Regions from separate parts of the Priestia sp. VA7 genome, predicted to be linked through region 1. Evidence: riboswitches for the same ligand, from Rfam matches in the RefSeq annotation. Region 1 holds a riboswitch; each other region holds the start of a gene.
What was found. Region 1 has a riboswitch for cobalamin ahead of metE (5-methyltetrahydropteroyltriglutamate--homocysteine S-methyltransferase). Riboswitches for the same ligand answer to the same signal wherever they lie in the genome.

Region 1 (6,529 bases):
GACGGTAAACAAGGAGAAGGTGTAGTGGTTTCCATGGCTGACTTCGGTACGCATTACAAGCTGTTAATTAACGAAGTATCGGCATTTGAGCCGGAAGTTCCTGCTCCAAATCTTCCGGTAGCGCGCGTGCTTTGGAACATTAAGCCGAACTTCCAAGACGGCGTTAAAGCGTGGATTGAAAACGGAGGAGGCCATCATACGGTTCTTTCATTAAATTTAACGACGGATCAAATCGTGAGCTATGCAAAGCTTGTTGATCTAGAGTACGTCATTATTAAGTAAGCATCACTACTTTCGAGGGAGCGCTGCTTCCTTGAAAGTGAAAATATAGCGCAACTTAGTAAAAGAACGCCGTTTTTAGAAATAAATGAAAGCGTTTTAAATTTGTGTGATAGGAAGCAAAACTAAGACAATACAAAGGGGATCTATAATCATGAGTAAAGTATCAAGTAAGTTTATCTTCTTCTTCGGCTCATTTGCCGGTATTTTATTCGGTTATGATATTGGGATTATTGCTGGTGCAGAAGGTCATATCCGTGAAGCGTTTCATTTAAGTCCGCTCTGGCTGGGAATTGTGGTTTCGTCGCTAATGGGAGGAGCAATTATCGGTTCCATTTTAAGCGGATTATTAGGCGATAAGTTTGGACGAAGAAAGTTAATTTTAATTTCGTCGATCATCTTTCTTTTAGGCTCCATCGGTTCAGCGATTGCACCAGAGGAAATTACGTTAACGATTGCGCGCGTCTTTTTAGGTACAGCAGTAGGAACGGCTTCTTCGTTAGTTCCTGCCTATATGTCAGAAATCGCACCTGCTAATATTCGCGGGAAGCTTTCAGGTTTAAATCAGCTAATGATTGTAATTGGATTATTATTAAGCTATATTGTAGCCTTTATTTTTGAGCCCGTTCCAAACAGCTGGCGATTAATGCTTGGCAGCGCCGGTATTTTTGCAATTGTATTATGCATCGGTATGATCAAGCTTCCAGAGTCGCCTCGCTACTTAATTAAAAATGGAATGCCAGATAAAGCGCGTGAAGTGCTGCGCACGCTTCGCCGGTCAACAGCTGAAGTGGAAGCTGAAGTGTCTGAAATTGAAAGCGTAGCTGTTCATGAACAATCAGGCATTAAGCAGCTGTTTCATAAAAAGTTTCGTTTAGCTTTAATTATCGGTGTCGGAATGGCAACTTTTCAACAGATTCAAGGCTCAAACTCAATTGTTTATTATGCAACAAGCATTGCTCGTCAAGTTGGTTTAGCCCCGCAGGTAGCTGCTGGCTTTACGGTTATTGTTGGGGTGATTTTTGTGGTGACAACACTTATCTTCCTGCAGTTTGTTGATAAATTCAACCGCCGTACCATTCTTACGATTGGCGGTGCGGGAATGGCTCTTTCATTTTTCACACCGGCTATTCTAGGAGCATTAGGCGTTAATGAAGTCGTCGTGAACTGGGTTACGTTAATTGCTCTTTGCTGCTTTATCCTTTGCTATGCGTTTTCTTGGGCGCCGCTTACGTGGATCATTGTAGGAGAAATTTTCCCGCTTTCTGTACGCGGAATCGGTGCTGGGATTTCATCTGCTTTTAACTGGACAGGATCGCTGGCAGTAGGGCTTGTGTTCCCAATTTTAGCTGATCAGTTTAGTTTGGGCGTTATTTTTTCAACGTTCGGAATCATTTGCATTCTCGGTTTATTCTTCATACGTTTTGTAGTTGTTGAAACAAAAGGACGTAGCCTAGAGCAAATTGAAACGGACATGGCAGCTCGTTCTGGAAGAAATTCTGTAAGTCCAGTTGAGCGTAATAAATATGTTTAATTGTCGTAAATGTTTTAAATGTAAGATGCTGAGATAAAAGTATTTTAGCTGAAGTGAAAAACGAACCACTAATCAAACACTTTGATTAGTGGTTCGTTTTTTTTGTTAGGGTAAACGTAGGTTTCATGTGTATAGATCTTTCTAGCAGGTGATTGGAGGACAAGACGAAGACTCCTGCGGGAAGCGAAGTCTTGTACGGAAATCAACTGCGGTGTCACAAGCGATTCAGCTCATGTATCCCATTTGCCTTTAGATTGAATTCATTTCGTTATGTCTCAACCTCTTTTGGGAAAATGTGCATAACTCTTAACGAAACCTTGTAGCAGAAGGTTCAGTCAAACGTTATAATAGATAATGAATGATGATATATTCTCTATATTTGTCATATATTTGTATTACATATGTAATTAAAGAAAAACATTCACTTGATATACTGTTTAATGACTTAACTTTATCTTAAAATTCACAGTGAACTGCCTGTTTATAGAGGCTTAGAATATACACAGCAAATGGAGGAGCAATCATGGCAAACGAAAAGATGCAAGAAGGACTTAATCGTTTTATCAAGGAAGATTTAAATGACCTTTTAGGTAGACTGTTCCCCTTAATGGACCGGGAGTGTGCCGAAGAAAAAAGAAAGCTTATTGAAACAGCAGTAGAGTACATTTATTCGTCAGGATATCACCAAGGAGCAAAAGACTTGATCGAAACACATCGAAAAGACGATTACAAATTGTTAAGACAAAAATTAGCGTCAGCACCTCCTGAAAACTAATTTTTTTGCAATTTCTTTTGACAACATAAATCTAAGGTGTTAAGATGACTCTACATTCAAAATATTATAAACAATTAAAACTCTTATTGAGAGAGGCGGAGGGACTGGCCCTGTGAAGCCCGGCAACCATTTAACATTCTTGTTAAAAAGGTGCTACATCCTGCAAAGCGTACAGCTTTGAAAAATAAGAGAGGATTTCATAGATACTATGCCTCTCTATTCATGATAGAGAGGCTTTTTATTTTATGTGAAGGTGTTTTGAATGAACAATTTTATAAAAATGCATCAGGTGCTGTGTAACGAATGTACGCAGCTTAAAAGGGAAGATCGGTGAAAAGCCGGCGCGGTCCCGCCACTGTAATGGGGAGCAACTTATTAACCACTGTTTCATGTTGAAATGGGAAGGGATAAGAAGCGATGAACCTAAGTCAGGAGACCTGCCTGTTGTATGCACTTAAGCTCTACGGGATATAGAGAGGAGTGAGGAATACGTGTTGAGAAAAACAGACTATCTCAACTTTAGTTAAGTATGCGTATCATCTCTCTTTTCATTTCGAAAAGAGAGATTTTTTAGTTTATCGATAAAAAAATATACAGGGAGTGGAAAAAATGAGCAGTGTAAAAAGTTCAAATGTAGGTTATCCAAGAATTGGTGAAAAACGAGAATGGAAAAAATCGCTTGAGCAGTTTTGGGCAGGAAAACTAGAGAAAGATATCTTTCTACAGGAAATTGAAGCTCTTCGTCTTGAGCATCTGAAAAAACAGCGTGACGCAGGAATTGAACTGATTCCAGTCGGCGATTTTAGCTTATACGATCACGTGTTAGATACAGCCGCTATGTTTGGTTTGGTGCCAAAGCGCTTTGAATATGACGGAGGACCGGTATCGCTTGAAACGTATTTTGACATCGCGCGAGGAACAAAAGGTGCGGTAGCTTCTACGATGACAAAATGGTTTAACACAAATTATCACTACATCGTACCCGAGCTTGAGGAATGTACGCCGGCACTTGTAGAAAATCGGCCGCTTCAATTTTACAAAGAAGCAAAAGAAAAGCTGAATATCAAAGGTAAACCCGTTATTTTAGGTCCAGTAACATTTGTGAAGCTGTCAAAAGGATATAAAGAAAGTGAGTTTGAAAAAGTAGTTGAACAATTTGTTCCGCTTTATGCAACTATTTTAGCGGAGCTGCAGGCAGAAGGCGTCGAGTGGGTGCAGATAGATGAGCCGGTTTTAGCTACAACGCTATCAAAAGAAGAAATCGCGCTGTACAAAGAAGTCTATCAAACTTTGAAGGAAGCGGCACCGAATGTAAAAGTCATTTTGCAAACGTATTTTGACAGCATTGATCACTATAAAGAAGTAGTTGCTCTTCCTGTTCATGGTATTGGCTTAGATTTTGTACATGACCGAGGCGAAAATCTCACGGCGCTTAATAAATATGGTTTTCCAACTGATAAAGTGCTGGCAGCAGGAGTGATTGACGGACGAAACATTTGGCGTGGAAATTTGGATGAACAACTTTTAACGATCAGTGAAATTGAAGAAGCCGTATCAAAAGACCGTTTGATTCTGCAGCCTTCATCAAGTCTGTTACATGTTCCTGTCACGGTGAAAAATGAAGAGACGATTGATCCAGTATTGAAAAATGCGCTCTCTTTTGCAGATGAAAAGCTACAGGAAATCACGCTGTTAACGAAAGCGGTACAGCAAGGAAAAGAAGCAATAGAAAAAGAAATAAGTGTAAGCAAACAAGCGATTCAAGCATTAAATGGATCATCTTTTCGAAATCATCAAGACGTGCAAAAAGAGCTGAAGCAGCTGCACAGTTATAAAGCAGAGCGCCAAGCGCCGTTTGACGTACGTCAACGCGTTCAACAAGAAGCGTTTCAGCTGCCGCTTCTTCCAACGACAACGATTGGAAGCTTTCCGCAAACAAAAGAAGTGCGAAAAGAGCGTCTAAAATGGCGTAAAGGAGAACTAACAGACGAAGCGTATGAAGCGTACATTAACGAGGAAATCAAAAAATGGATTGAAATTCAAGAAGATATCGGCTTAGATGTCCTTGTGCACGGAGAGTTTGAGCGTACGGACATGGTTGAGTACTTCGGTGAGAAATTAGGAGGCTTTCAGTTTACGAAGTTTGGCTGGGTGCAATCTTACGGTTCTCGCTGCGTGAAACCGCCGCTTATTTACGGAGATGTCTCGTACGAACAGGCGATGACGATAAAAGAAACGATCTACGCACAGTCTCTAACCGATAAGCCGGTTAAAGGAATGCTGACGGGTCCGATTACAATTTTAAACTGGTCGTTTGTGCGTGATGATATCCCGCGCTACGACGTGGCAAATCAGATTGCGCTTGCTCTTAGAAAAGAAGTAGAAGCACTTGAAAGTCGGGGCATTTCAATGATTCAAGTAGATGAACCGGCGCTGCGTGAAGGATTGCCGTTAAAACGAGAAAACTGGAACAGCTACTTAAATGCTGCGGTGTATGCGTTCAAGCTAGCGACGGTATCGGTGCAAAATGAGACGCAAATTCACACGCATATGTGCTATTCAGAATTCGAAGAGATTATTGATGCGATCAAAGCGCTTGATGCCGACGTCATTTCCATTGAAACGTCTAAAAGCCACGGTGAATTAATTTATGCGTTTGAAGAACATACGTACAATCAAGGAATTGGACTTGGCGTATATGATATCCACAGTCCGCGCGTGCCGAAGCTTGAAGAGCTGACACGAAACATTGACCGCGCTCTAAAGGTGCTTGATCCTGCATTATTTTGGATTAATCCCGACTGCGGCCTTAAAACAAGAGGAATCAGCGAGACGGTTGAAGCTTTAAAAGTGATGGTTGAGTCTGCAAAACAAACAAGACAAAATTTATTACAAAACGTTTGATAACAAGAAAGTAAAGACCAAGCAGTGTAAACGCTACACTGCTTGGTCTTATGGGTTTTTAAAGGCCAAAAATATCCATTGACACTTCCCGTAGATTTTTGTATCTTTTTAAAGGTGTTTTTAAAATCAGGGAGGTAAAACATGAGTAACAACAGTACGCAGCACGTTAAAATTGTAACAGCAGATCCATCAGCGCTAGGCCTATTCGGACTTGCCATGGTGACACTTGTTGCATCGTTTCAAAAGCTTGGGGTAACCGATGGTGTTTCATTGGTATTGCCATGGGCAATTTTTTTAGGCGGGATAGGGCAGCTAATCGCGTCTATGCAAGATTTCAAACATAATAATATCTTCGGCGCAACGGCTTTTGGTGCCTTCGGTTTATTTTGGTTAGGTGTCGGCATGACATGGCTTATTCAGCTTGGAGCATTTGGGGAAGCGCTCGCAAAAGAAGCGGATCCGAAGCAGCTCGCATTTGCTTTTGTCGGCTACTTAATTTTCAGCGTTTTTATGACAGTTGGCGCAATGGGCACTCATAAAGTATTATTTATTATTTTTGTGTTGATTGATTTCTTATTTATTGGATTATCGCTAAGTACATTTGGTGTGGCATATGAATACACGCACTTACTAGCGGCAGTGTCAGAGCTATTGATTGCTCTGTTTTCATTCTATGGATCTGCAGCGGCTGTATTAAATACTCACTACGGTCGAGCTGTGCTTCCGTTGGGCAAGCCGTTTGGTGCATTTATCAAATAATCAAGACGTTAATTAAAAAGCGAAGTAGGATTGAATTCTGTATGCTGCAGAGGTCAATCCTTTTTTGTTTGGGCATTTTTATATATAGTAGAAAGAGATAGTTATATGTAATAGAAGCTTTTAGAGAAAAAAGAGAAATACATAATGAAAGGAAACGTTCCAATGATTATAAGACAAGTGGATAAAAAAGATTTAAACCAATTAATTACGTTAGAAAATAAAGGCTTTACACCCGAAGAAGCTGCCTCAAAAGATGCATTTATCACGCGGATTAACAC
Region 2 (6,529 bases), on a different contig from region 1:
TGCCAAATGGTCTAATTTTATATTTTCACTTGACTGAGGACAAACATCACACTACAATTTGTAGTGTGATGTTTGTAATGTTGTAAAATTATCCAAATAAGAAAGACTTTCTGATTTAATTGCTACATTTCTTTTTTCGGGCTTTTACACTACATAATGTAGTGTTTTTCAAATACACTTAAAGGAGGAAGTAAATTGAATAAAAACGTCGAAATTGGTTCACTTATTATTCGTTTAGTATTAGGTTTTACATTTTTAGTACACGGCTTTCAAAAATGGCAAGGCGGGATTGAAAATACAGTAGGGTTCTTCGATAGCTTAGGAATCCCTGGTTTCATGGCATATATTGTTGCAACCATTGAACTCGTAGGTGGGATTCTTATTATTCTTGGCCTAGCAACAAGAGTCGTATCTGCTTTATTTGTGGCAGTTATGCTTGGCGCCATTTTTACAGCCAAGCTTAAAAGCGGATTTGTTGGCGGGTTTGAGTTTGATATTGCCTTAATTGCCATGTCTGCTCACTTATTTCTTGCAGGAAGCCAGTTCCTTGCTCTTGATGCAGTGGTATTCAAAAAGAAAGAAACTGCCTTTTCTCTTCAAGAAGAAAGCAGTAAATAAAAAAAGAAAGCTTATACTCTCCCAATATAAGCTTTGAGATTAGTCCCCGCCGTTTGAGGCGGGCTTTTTTTATATTTGCAGCAGCAAATTCGCAAATAAAGAAGAACGCTCGGACAACGTATCAATTTGAATATGTTCATATTCCGCATGTATTCCTTTTCCGCATGCTCCTAATCCATCCAACGTGGGAACGCCAATGGCCGCTGTAAAATTGCCATCACTTCCCCCGCCCACAGCTGCTTCTTCCAATTTCATACCCAGTTTCGCCGCGATTGACTGAGCGCATTCAAATAGCTCTTCCGTTTGTTTAGACTTGACCATCGGAGGACGATTCATACCTCCCGTTACTTCGAGCTTAATCCCTTTTAAAATGGGTGTTAAATTCAAAATAATATCCGTCATGCGTTTTGCTTCTTCTTCTGTAGAAACACGTAAATCCACGTGCGCTTCTGCATATTCCGGCACTACATTTGTACCGCTGCCTCCCGTAAACGTCCCAACGTTTACCGTTGTACCTTTTTCATAATCAGTTAAGCTCTGCAGAAAAATCACTTGGCGCGCCAGCTCTTCAATCGCATTGATTCCTTCTTTGTGGTGATTACCCGCGTGTGCTGCTCGTCCCCATACTTTTACGGTGAAAATCCCCGCTCCTTTGCGCGACGTTTTTAACGCACCTGAACCCGCCACCGCCGGTTCCGCTACTAGCACTGCTTCACTTCTTTGTGCTTCTTCTTCAATGTATTTTTTAGAAGAAATTGACCCAATCTCTTCATCCGAATTGCAGAAAAACACAATTTTTTTATCGAGCGATAAGCCAAGCTCTTGAATCGCTTTAATCGCCCATATAGATTGGACAATGCCGCCTTTCATGTCTAAAATTCCCGGACCGTACAGCTTGTTTCCCTCTGTTCTTAGACTCAGCCTTCCCTTTTCCCATACCGTGTCAAAGTGACCGATAATTAAAAGCTGCTTTTCTCCTTCTCCAATCGTAAATTTCAAATGGTTTCCTACTTCTTTTTCTTCTATGATTTCGTACCCTACCCCTAAACGCTTTTGAAATAGCTGCGTTAAATACATTCCACACTGATCTACTAACTCTTTGCTGTAGGACGGTGATTCTTTTTTCACAAATCCGACTAAATCTTCAAGCATCTCTTGTTCGTGTTCTTTTAAATAACTAAATACACTTTGTTCTACCATTACCTGACTCAAATCAATTCCTCCTCCAAACAACCCCTGCTGCTTGCATTAAATGCTTTTATTTATCGTACGTATAACTATGTTCTACGTTTCACATAACGATCTTAAATTATCCTTAATTATAATGGTTTTCAGACAATTTTCCATCCTTTAAATACAGATAATACTTTAACTTATTCATAACCGACCGAAAATAGCCATAAACTTCAACAAATTCATACAAAAAAGCTTCAATCTTCAACAGATTAAAGCTTTCGTTTGACTAATTGACATTTATTTTAATATTTTTCCCTTTTGACTTCACACTCACAAAAACAAACATAGACACTAAAAAAACAAACAGAATAACGCCAACCATTTCAAAGTTTACTTCGGCCCATGGGTTAAAGAAAGTGAATGCTAAATAGAACGACACACCATAAGCGAGGACAACAATAACCCAGCCCATCAAGCGAGAAGCAGATTGTCCAAATTTACTCGATTCATTCACCATTTTATGTACAATCAATGAATCGATTGTATCTGTTAGCATCATACCAAACATAAACACTAGCCCCAACAAAAGCGGCGTATACTTGCCTGCGTTCCCTACAGCTAGAGACCACACGGCCGTTTGACTGACCGTTTCGGCTGCTAAAGCGAACAATGCTCCTACAAGAATAATTAAAAAAGGATTCGTTGTTCCTTTTGCGATTTTCGGAATAAACTTCCCTTTTAACCCGCTCAGCTGAAACTCTTCCTCTTTATTTTTGGTTCGAAGCAAATGATATGTGTTTAATGTCCCGATTAGAAAGAGAGAGATAATGGATACCCAAGATGCAAAATGATCGAAATACGATGGAAACGTAAAATTCTTCATCACCACGCCCAGCATCCCGGCCGTGACGGCCACCATTCCTCCGTGACCTAGTGAAAACAGCGTTCCGACCCACGGGGCAAAACGGCTGCCCATTCGCCAATTATATCGAGTCTGGCCATCAATAAAAGCTAAGTGATCTGCATCCAATCCGTGCCTGATTCCTAATAAAAAGACAAGTAAAAAAACTGATAAACCTTCCATTTCCTACACTCCTTTTTTTAAAAATAAAACGTAAAAAAGCCTCAATTCTATAGAAATTGAGGATGTGTCGGCATATGAAAATAAACAGCAATTGCTCACTGCGTACCTTGATACACCGCCTCTTTCCTAGAAGAGTCAAGTGTACAGAATAGGTAGGTCTCCTGGCTTGAGATCATCATTTTCTACCGCCTTCCCCGTTTTGAGTGACGATAAGATAGAAAACTCCCTGCTTACAGTGGCTGGACCGCTCGAGATTTGCACTCGATTCCCTGTTACCTCTTACGCTATGTAAGAGCACCTAAACTGTGCGAATAATTCATTTTCTTCTTCATTATACTAGTACCGCTTACAAATGAATAGAGAAAATTCAAATAGAAAAGCCCTGCTAAACTTTACATGCTTAGCAGGGCTTTTTAAAGCAATTAAACTACTTCTACCGTTACGTCTACGTTACCGCTGATTGCTTTTGAATACGGGCAGTATGAGTGAGCTAGGTCTACATATTTTTTCGCTGTTTCTAAATCTAAACCTTCGATATGAGCTTCAAGCGCTACTCCAATTTTCACTCCTTGATCAGCTTTATCGGGAAGCAGCTGAACAGTAGCTTTTACTTCACTTCTTTTGATTTCTACGTTATGTTTTTTCAACATAAATTCTAACGCGCTGTTGAAACAAGCACTGTATCCAGCTGCAAACAGCTGTTCTGGGTTTGTTGCTGTTGTTGCTTCTCCACCAAGCGCTGGAGGTGTTGCAACATCTAAGTTAAAGATGTTATCTAAAGAGTGAACTTCTCCTGTTCTTCCACCTGTGTTAACGACTGTTGTTTCATATAAAGCTTTCATGTATAAACCGCTCCTCTTTTCCATTAATTTTATTAAAAGTTTTTTATTTATCGTTTCTGTAATTTAATTGTACACAATTTAATTTTAAAAAACAAGTATTAAATACATTAAAAATTTCCCAATAAAAAAAGCCGCGTATTTGCGACTTTTTCTTAATAATATTGAGACTGTTCGTCATAAGCAGATTTCCGAAAAATAGACAAGTTGGTAATAGCCCTCATCAGTTTCGTATTAAAAATAACATAATGAATAAACAGCGCCAGCACGCATCCTAAAATAGCTCCTGTTAACACATCGAATGGATAGTGAACGCCAACCCATACGCGTGAAAATGCAATAAGTGCACCTATTACAACCCACATGCGTCCTGAGCGTTTGAAATGCAGCCAAATGGTAAAAGTGATAACTAATGCAGATGTAGCATGATCGCTTGGAAATGAAGAATTCGCGGCGTGATCAATGAGCTGATTCACGTGGTGAGAGATAAACGGACGATCTCGATAAGCAAATAAACTAATCACTTTATTGATAATGACTCCTGTGGCACAAGCACATAAAGCTTGAAATGCTACAACACGGCTGCCGTTTTTATTAATAAGTAAAAACAAGCCGAGTAAAACGATAAGTACATACTGGGCATAATCTGCAAAGAATACCATCAGCGAATCTAGAGGCTTTACGTGTGAGGCATACTGATTCACCGCGTGGAAGATGGTATAATCTACTGAATTAATAGCTGATAACATAATCGAAATCCTTTCTTATTTTTAAATGTCATTAGCTATCTTATCAGTTTCTTGAGAAAATGAACATGTTTTTGTCAGAAGCTTCCTAACTGGTATTTATAAATAATGTACTCAAGCTCAGTAGTAAATCAACGCCTTTCGCCTATTAACTCACCTGTGAGTGATCCACAATATTTTTTTGCAAAAAGATCTCTTCTAAAGAAGGTTCTTCGACGTGAACTTGATAAATGTCGATACCGCATTGAATCAATTCGCGAATAATAAGAGGAATATTTCTTTCTTTTTGAAGCATCACTTTTGTGTACATGTGATGGTATTCAACTTCGGGACTCAACGTACGGAAAAACTGTTGAATGTATTCTTTGTGACTGTTTGGATAAGGATCATGTTTGATCATCACCGTTTTTTTCGCTTGATATTGAAAGCGCAGCTCTTCCATTGTACCTTCTATTAAAATGACCCCATTTTTCATAATCGCTACACGTGTACAAATCTTCTCAACTTCATTTAAATTATGAGACGTCATAAAAATTGTCTTGCCTTGATTTTGGAGTTCTCTTATTAGTTCATGAATGTGGAGAGCAGATTCAACATCTACTCCAGAAGTTGGTTCATCTAAAAAGATAAGATCTGGGTCTGCTACAATTGCTTGAGCAATTCCTAACTTCTTTTTCATTCCAAATGAAAACTTTCCAACTTTCTGATGCTCATGTCCTTCTAGTCCTACTTTCTTCAGTACATTACTACAGTATTCTTTCGAAAAACGATGGCCGTTTACCTTTAAAAAATAGCGCAAATGATTGAGCGCTGTCATCTCATCATAAAAGTTAGCATAGTCAGGAAGCACACCTATTTTCTTCTGAAGCTCTAAATCAATATCACTCTGTCCCAGCAGCGTAAATTCTCCTGCTGAAGGAAATGAAACGCCGGTAAGCATATTAATAAATGTAGACTTTCCTGCTCCGTTTCTTCCTAAAAATCCGTAAATTTCCCCTTGTGATACCTGTAAATTAATACCGTTAACAACTGTTTTAGATCCATATTTTTTAGTTAACTTACTTGTTTCAATAGCATACATATTATACTTCTCTCCTTTTAAAACTCCAAAGTGCCGTACATAAACAAAGTGCTGCAAAAATAAGAAGAACTGTTAGATACCCTTTCTCCAGCTTTAAATAGTAGTAGGGTGTCACATACTTAAACCATGCAATGTACGCTTTTGATGAAAATATGCTCCACACGCTCAGTACCGGTAGAACAAACGATAAAATAATTGATAAAAACATAGTATGAGTTGGGCTTGGCATTAAAGCTGAAAGCATTAAAACAAATGAAATGATACAAACGGTGAATAGCAGGCACTCTAAAAATATATAAAAAGAAAAATGATGCGAAATAAACGCAATCAGTAGAAATGAAATAGAGATACAAACAAGCCAGAAACAGCAAATACCTAAGAATTTCCCTAGTACAATACGCTCTCTTGATGTTTTGGTAACTAAAAACCTTGCTGTTCTTGTCTTAATTTCTTGATTAATAACATTATGAGAAAGACTTGAAATAAATAAAGGTCCGAACCCGAGAAGCATCACCAAAATTCCCCCGTTGGCTCCATCTTGAATCTGTGCACTCGTCAGCTGATCTCCAAGTTGACTAACTATATGGGCTATTCCATAGGAAGCACCGCATACGATTAAGATAACGATAATTGATTTAATACTTTTAAATAAGCTTTGAAACTCTTTTAAACTAATAGCCCACATTTCCAAAATCTCCTTTTAAATAAGTTTGACTGCTATCATCCAACAAAAGGATGATTTACTTCCGCCGGTAAAGCTTTTTTTTCTTTGGGCTTTCCACTCCAAGAAAAATTTGTCCATATACGCAGTAGCTTCTCCACCGGTCCAGTTTGAAATTTTTGTACGTACATATAGCTGCCGATAAGCTGAATTCCGTAAATACCTATACAGACAAAAATCCCTGCAATCATGCCGAGCTTTCCGAAATAACCTAATCCATAACCGTAAAAAATCGTCGTGCATATGACCGTTTGCATTAAATAA
Region 3 (6,529 bases), on a different contig from region 1:
CATTCAGGTATAGGTGCTTGTACACCCAATCCTATAAAGGAAAAACCCGCAATTTCCAAAATAACTTTCCCTAAATCTAAGGATAATAATGTATAAAGAGTGGGTAATACATGGGGGATAAAATGTGTTTTTAATAGTTTTATCCCAGTTGCGCCACTAACACGTGCTGCTTTTATATAGTTCATCTCATTTAAACTAATCATAGCATTATGGAAGACACGTGAATAATAAATTGTTTGTGCAAAAATAAGGGCGATCACTACATTTTTTAAGCCTGGACCAAACACACTGATTAATGCAAAGGCAAGAATAATGGTAGGGAAAGAAAGTAGAATATCCCATAAACGTATAAATATCCTTTTAGTAATACCTTGCCTAAATGTAACAATTGTAGCAATGGCTAATGAAAAACCACTTGAAATGAGCTGAATAATGAGTGCTGAACCAACAGAGTAACGCATTCCAATTAGTATTCTTGAAAGGATACAACGACCTAAATGATCTGTACCTAAAGGATATTGCCACGATGGATCAAAAAAGCGTTTGGTTGTATCAATTAAATATGGATCATTTGGGACAATCCATGGCGCAAAAAGGCCAATGATACCTACAAGACTAAGCAATAAAAGGCATATTTTTTTAATCATATGAGTTCTCCTTTATACGTGGATCAAGAAGTCTCTGTACAATATCAGTGCATAGATTAATACAAACATATAATACAGCAACGATTAGTACATAACTTTGTATGACTGGATAATCACGATTGATAACAGATTCAATTAAGTATCTGCCCACCCCAGGCCAACTAAATACTTGTTCGACTACAATCGCACCAGCCATTAAATTACCAAGTGTTAAGCCAAATAACGACAGTAATGGAGTTAATGTATGCTTGAGAACGTGTTTAGTTATAATAACTCTCTTAGAAATACCCCTTTGATATGCATAATCTATATAAGGTTTCGTCAACTCCTGTGTCATGGCTGTGTGTATAGTTTGTGTAAATATGCCGATAATCGGTATAGCTAAAGTGCAAGTAGGCAAGATTAAATGCATCAAAGAACCTGTACCATTTGTAGGTAATAGATTAAGTTGAACACTAAAAATATAAATCAGCATAAATCCTAACCAAAAGGTTGGGAGCGATACTGTGATAGTTGATAGTATTCCTATGAATTTATTAATAACTGAATAAGGGTAAAGGGCACTAATAATTCCTGTGGGGACACTAATAGTAAGAGCAAGAAAAAAAGAGCTAATAGCTAACAATGCTGTCGCAGGAAATTTATTCAATAGCTCTTCGGCAACAGGTAATTTACTAACAAAGGATGTGCCAAACTGTAAGCTTAAAACATCTTTTAACCACAGCCAATATTGTTCAAAAAGTGGTAAATTTAGCCCCATTTCTTTCTCTAACGAGCGTATGGATTCTGTAGTAGGTGTAACACCGGATAATCGTAAAATTACTTCAGCCGGCTCTATAGGCACGATACGCATTAAGAAGAAGGTAAGTAATGATACACCTAAAAGAATAATTGGTAGAGATGCTAACCGTTTTAAACAAAATAGCCATAAAGTTTTTTTCATATATGTACACCTCGATTTAGACTAAAAGAAACCGATGAAACAGATTTCATCGGTCTTTTTACATTTATTTCTTGAAGTCCATAATAGTATATGGAATATCATATTCAGAAGCGCGCGGTATGAATTTCTGCAATGACTTCTGATAAATTACATTGTTAGTTTCATATGAAATCGGATAGAATAACGCCTTATCATGCATAGTTGTTAAAACCTCTTTATATAATTGCGAACGTTTTTTTTCGTCTGTACTAACAAGTACTTGCTGGATTTTTTTATCTAAATCTTTTGCCTCTGCTAATCCTAGTTTTGCTTCATAAACTCCACTTGCGTTTGGAGTTGCTGATTCATTGATAAAATTATGTGGATCAGTTGGTGGGCCGTTTGTTCGCCAAAAGTTAATGTCGGTTTCATCATTCATTAACTGATGTAAACCCACCATTACATCTGTTCCTTTAATATTTAATTTGATGCCCACTTTTGCTAGTTCACCTTGGATCATTTCAGCCATTGGCTTTTGAATGGCATCTGTAGCAATATAGGTTAAATCTAATTCTAGTTTCTGCCCATCTTTTGTACGAATAGTTTGCCCATTCTCTAATTTCCAACCAGCTTCATTTAATAGAGATTTGGCTTTTTCGGGATTGAATTTTAATGCTTTTAAATCAATATCAGCGTAGGGGATGGCATCCCAAAACAAAGTATCTGCTACTTTTTCTGTACCATGTGTCACGGTACTTACTAATGATTGCTTATTAATTGCATAATGAATGGCTTGGCGTACCTTCAACTGCTTTAATGGTCCTGATTGAGTATTAAATAGTAATGCTTTTGTGGACAACGGTTCTGAAATAGCTGTCTCGTAATTACCACTATCTTTTAAATACGTGTAATTATCTAAACTAACAATGCCTCGACCATAGATTAAATCTAACTCTTGATTTTCAAACGCTAGAGCAATTGATTCTGAATCAGGAATAATTTTTATTTTTACTTCATCAACCTTTGGTTTTTCACCCCAATAGTTATTGTTGCGTTTGAAAATAGCATATTTATCTTTTTTGTACTCTTTTAGAACCCATGGGCCTGTTCCAACAGCTGTCTTAATGCCTTTTGAGGTTGCATCATTCTCAGGGAATCCTGCATCCCCTAGGAATCGAAATGGCCTAACAAATGCTAGTTCATTCAGAACAGGATAATATGGTTCATCTAGCTTTAAAGCAACTGTATAATCATCTACTTTTTTGACATATTCAATATGTTTAACCATTCCCATCCATGAATGGGCTTCTCGATTTTCTAGAATGGCATTAAAGTTACGAATGACATTGTCTGCATTAAAGGTGGAGCCATCAGAGTACTTTACACCCTCACGTAAGTAGAAAGTATACGTCGTTTGATCATCTGAAACCTTCCATTTTTCAGCGAGTTTAGGTGAAATGGTACCGTCATCATTATATTCAACCAGTGACTCATAAACCATTGCTTGAGCAGTCATCTGGTTAGGCAAATAGGTATGTGGATTTAGTGGGCCTATATCAAGTGGCCATCCAATTGATATTGTCTTTTTTCCAGATTGATCAGTACCTGTTTTTGTATCTTCTGAGCAGGCTGTCAATAAAGAAACTATGAGACAAACAAGTAACATGCATGATTTTTTTAGCATTATTGTACTCCTAAAATTTTCTTTTTTATTGCGATGGATTTAAAGATATATGACTCTTCTATAGGAATTACCCTATTGTACGGAATTACATGTACCAACCCATCGTGAGAAAGATCTTCTCATACGCCAATTATCTCTTGTCTGGTTATCGATAAATGCTAGGTGATCAGCATCTAACCCATGCCTCAATCCTAAAACAAAGACAAGTAATAAATTGAAAAATTCCCCACGTTAATTCCTCCTTTAAAGTGTATAAATAAAAAATCCCCCAACCTTGTTCGAATTGGGGGATATGTATAAAAGTAAACAGCATAAATGTAAGCCATAAATATTGCATACCTAATACACCAATCCCTTTCCTAGAAGAGTTAAGTGTACAGTTTAGGTAGGTATCCTGGCTCTAGATCATCATTATTTACCGCCTTCCCAAAAAAAGAAATTGAGTGACATAAGGTAAGAAACTCCCTAATTACAGTGGCTGGACCGCCCGAGATTTTCACTCGGTTCCCTGTTACCTCTTATCTAACATAAGAGCTCCTAATCTGTTGATATTTTTATTGAATTGTATGTTGATAAAGCTCTGAATAATTTTCAGAGCTTTTCGAAATAACAAAACATTGCTTGGATATTATAACACATATATCTAAGACATAAAGGATCTATATTAAAATTATAACAGCCGTTAATCAGACTTTAATGTTTTGAATTAGAATCAACTTTATCGTTCGTAAGATTATACTTTTATGAACTCCACTATTTTCAATTAGTTCATGAAACAATATATGTTTTAAGTATAAAAACTTAGCTATTTAAACCCTAAAACCCTCATTCTATGCTCTTAATCGACTATTACAGCAACAATTATTGTTATATGGTAAAAATCCAGTTAATGTTAAATGAAGACTTAACAACTTAGAGGGATAGGTGACTACATAATTGCAAAGGTATAGATATAACAGTACTTTAAGAAAGACTTTACTTGTGGATATAGAGGCAGCGAGAGAACGTATGATTAGGGTAGGAGTAGAAGAAGGCTTTACTAGCTATAATACAATTATAATCAGTCAATTAGTTGATCAATTATTGAATGAATTAGAAAAGATTACTTCAACTGATTAGTTTTTGTTCTTAATATAAAAAGAGGAAAAGCAACCTCATTCTCTAATGGCATTCGAGTGAAGTTGCTTTTCAAGGTAACTCTATAACTGTAGATAGATACTAACATATTTTTTACACATATGCTGTATTTTTCCTTAGGATCATATATATAAAACATGCGCTTTTTATACATTTTTTCTCGTTCGTCTCCTACTAAAGCGTTGGTATGTCAAGATGTATAAAAAGCTGCATAAAGTAGAAACAAGGACCTCATCAGAACCCTTTTCCCAATAGGGGTTCTCTTTTTGCGTGTGTTCCGGAAGAGGTATTATGTTAACTACATTTGTGTATGGTATACAGTCTAAAAACAGAAAACCACTGGTCCTCATCAGTGGTTTTTCTGTTGCATAATTAAATTTTGCTAATCGATGCTCGGTTACATCTTGAGTAGTTTGCTCAAATGTTTCAATAACTATGCAAGCTAAATATGTTCTGTATCTCTGATAATGAACAGAGCGCCCATTTATACATCACACAAAAGATGGTTTATAAATAAGTAAAACGTTCTCTTTCAGAGATTATTCTACGAAGAAAGATTATTGTTTTTTAAAGAAGTTATAACAGGAATTATCACGTTGCATTTGAATACTAGTTATATAATTTCAAGAAGAAAATGGGGACTAGTATGATGTTGGTAAAAGAGATACTAAATAAAATTATGGTGAAAAAAATCACCGTTAAAGAATTAGCTGATACGTATGATGTTAGTACTCGTACAATCCAATTAAAAATTAAGAAATTAGGTTATGAATGGGAGAGTAAGCAAAATATTTATCATTATGTCGGGGAAGATCCAGAACCTTTAGATCTTGATTTTAGTACACTTATCTCTAAAACAAATAAAATGCCAGCAGCACAAAAGCAAACGAACAGTGAAATAGCAGCTAGTGTTAGCAATTCGAATGAAAGTGAAAGTACTAGCGCTAGTGTTTCAAAAGCTAGTACGACTACTAGTAAAGTAGACGCCACTGATCTTTTGCTGCAGCATCCCAAGAAACGTTCCAAAAGGGTTTATCGAGGTTTTTACTTTGACGATGATGTTTTGAGTATCATTGATCGTGTCCCAAAGTGTTATAAATCTAAATTGATAAATGTAGCTTTAAGAAAAGTGCTTAAGGAAAAGGGGTTATTAGATTAAATAAAAGCACTCACCTTTCATTTAGGCGAGTGCTTTTATTTTTTAGATAGTTCTTTAACTAATGTTGTATACGATATACAGCCTGAAAACAGAAAAAACTACTGCTTGGAGGGACTGACCCCATAAAGTGAGACAAATAAAAAAACACCTTTAAGTAAAAAACGGGTATGTAGTACCTAACAATAACTTGGAGGTGTTTTTTCTATGGGAAAAAGAGTGAGCTATCCAGTAGAAGTGAAATTAAAAGCAATTGAAATGAGATTGGCAGGAATACCAATCAAAGAAGTTATGGAAACTTTACAGATCCGCAACTATACACAGCTCAAAACATGGATGAGGTGGCATAGAAATGGAGAATCCTATCGCCTGGCACAGCCCGTTGGGCAAACATACACTCCTCGAAAAGGAGCTCATTCTCAAGATACTCCATCAAAGTTAGAAGCTGAAAATCGATATTTAAAGCAACAGATTGAAGTCTTAAAAAAGTACAAAGAGTTGGAAAGGGAGTGGTACCAGAAGTTGTATTGAACTTAGTAGAAGAATTAAAAGAGAAACTGCCTATCTCTCAAATCTGTCAGTGTCTGGATATTCCTCGATCCACTTATTATCGTTGGCAGAAAAATGAGCAAGGAGAAGAAACAAAGGGAAAGAAATGGATAGAACGAAAAGTTGGTGAGCAGTGCCGTAAACATAAATTTCGATATGGCTATCGAAAAATTACAGCGTTACTCAATCAAACCATGCATATCAACCATAAAGTAGTGCAGCGTGTTATGCAGAAATACGGTTGGCAATGCCGAGTGAAAAGGAAAAAACGGAAACAAACAGGACAACCTTATCAGGTTGCAGAAAACGTGTTAAACCGTAATTTCCGAGCAGAGCCCCCTCTTCAAAAGCTGGTTACCGATATTACTTACTTGCCTTTTGGACCTAAACAGTTGTATCTTTCAAGTATTCAAGATTTATTTAATGGTGAAATC

Region 2: another riboswitch for cobalamin. It lies ahead of AC0C45_RS24345 (HoxN/HupN/NixA family nickel/cobalt transporter); the one in region 1 lies ahead of metE (5-methyltetrahydropteroyltriglutamate--homocysteine S-methyltransferase).
Region 3: another riboswitch for cobalamin. It lies ahead of AC0C45_RS29195 (HoxN/HupN/NixA family nickel/cobalt transporter); the one in region 1 lies ahead of metE (5-methyltetrahydropteroyltriglutamate--homocysteine S-methyltransferase).

The regions. Positions count from the first base shown of each region.
Region 1 covers NZ_JBVQPN010000003.1:48,306-54,834, forward strand. The annotation lists gene araA (L-arabinose isomerase) at 1-282, shown strand, start outside; gene AC0C45_RS12640 (sugar porter family MFS transporter) at 434-1,813, shown strand; gene AC0C45_RS12645 (hypothetical protein) at 2,337-2,588, shown strand; SAM riboswitch class I at 2,669-2,779, shown strand; cobalamin riboswitch at 2,859-3,047, shown strand; gene metE (5-methyltetrahydropteroyltriglutamate--homocysteine S-methyltransferase) at 3,198-5,492, shown strand; gene AC0C45_RS12655 (acetate uptake transporter) at 5,634-6,251, shown strand; gene AC0C45_RS12660 (GNAT family N-acetyltransferase) at 6,396-6,529, shown strand, end outside.
Region 2 covers NZ_JBVQPN010000006.1:85,085-91,613, reverse strand. The annotation lists gene AC0C45_RS24355 (DoxX family protein) at 196-618, shown strand; gene AC0C45_RS24350 (M20 family metallopeptidase) at 688-1,851, opposite strand; gene AC0C45_RS24345 (HoxN/HupN/NixA family nickel/cobalt transporter) at 2,081-2,878, opposite strand; cobalamin riboswitch at 3,013-3,195, opposite strand; gene AC0C45_RS24340 (organic hydroperoxide resistance protein) at 3,301-3,720, opposite strand; gene AC0C45_RS24335 (undecaprenyl-diphosphatase) at 3,873-4,466, opposite strand; gene AC0C45_RS24330 (ABC transporter ATP-binding protein) at 4,612-5,544, opposite strand; gene AC0C45_RS24325 (ABC transporter permease) at 5,546-6,229, opposite strand; gene AC0C45_RS24320 (DUF418 domain-containing protein) at 6,265-6,529, opposite strand, start outside.
Region 3 covers NZ_JBVQPN010000019.1:7,196-13,724, reverse strand. The annotation lists gene AC0C45_RS29210 (ABC transporter permease subunit) at 1-647, opposite strand, end outside; gene AC0C45_RS29205 (ABC transporter permease) at 640-1,590, opposite strand; gene nikA (nickel ABC transporter substrate-binding protein) at 1,655-3,253, opposite strand; partial or broken gene AC0C45_RS29195 (HoxN/HupN/NixA family nickel/cobalt transporter) at 3,326-3,454, opposite strand; cobalamin riboswitch at 3,621-3,809, opposite strand; gene AC0C45_RS29190 (aspartyl-phosphate phosphatase Spo0E family protein) at 4,235-4,372, shown strand; gene AC0C45_RS29185 (HTH domain-containing protein) at 5,037-5,549, shown strand; one part of gene AC0C45_RS29180 (IS3 family transposase) at 5,754-6,024, shown strand; one part of gene AC0C45_RS29180 (IS3 family transposase) at 6,024-6,529, shown strand, end outside.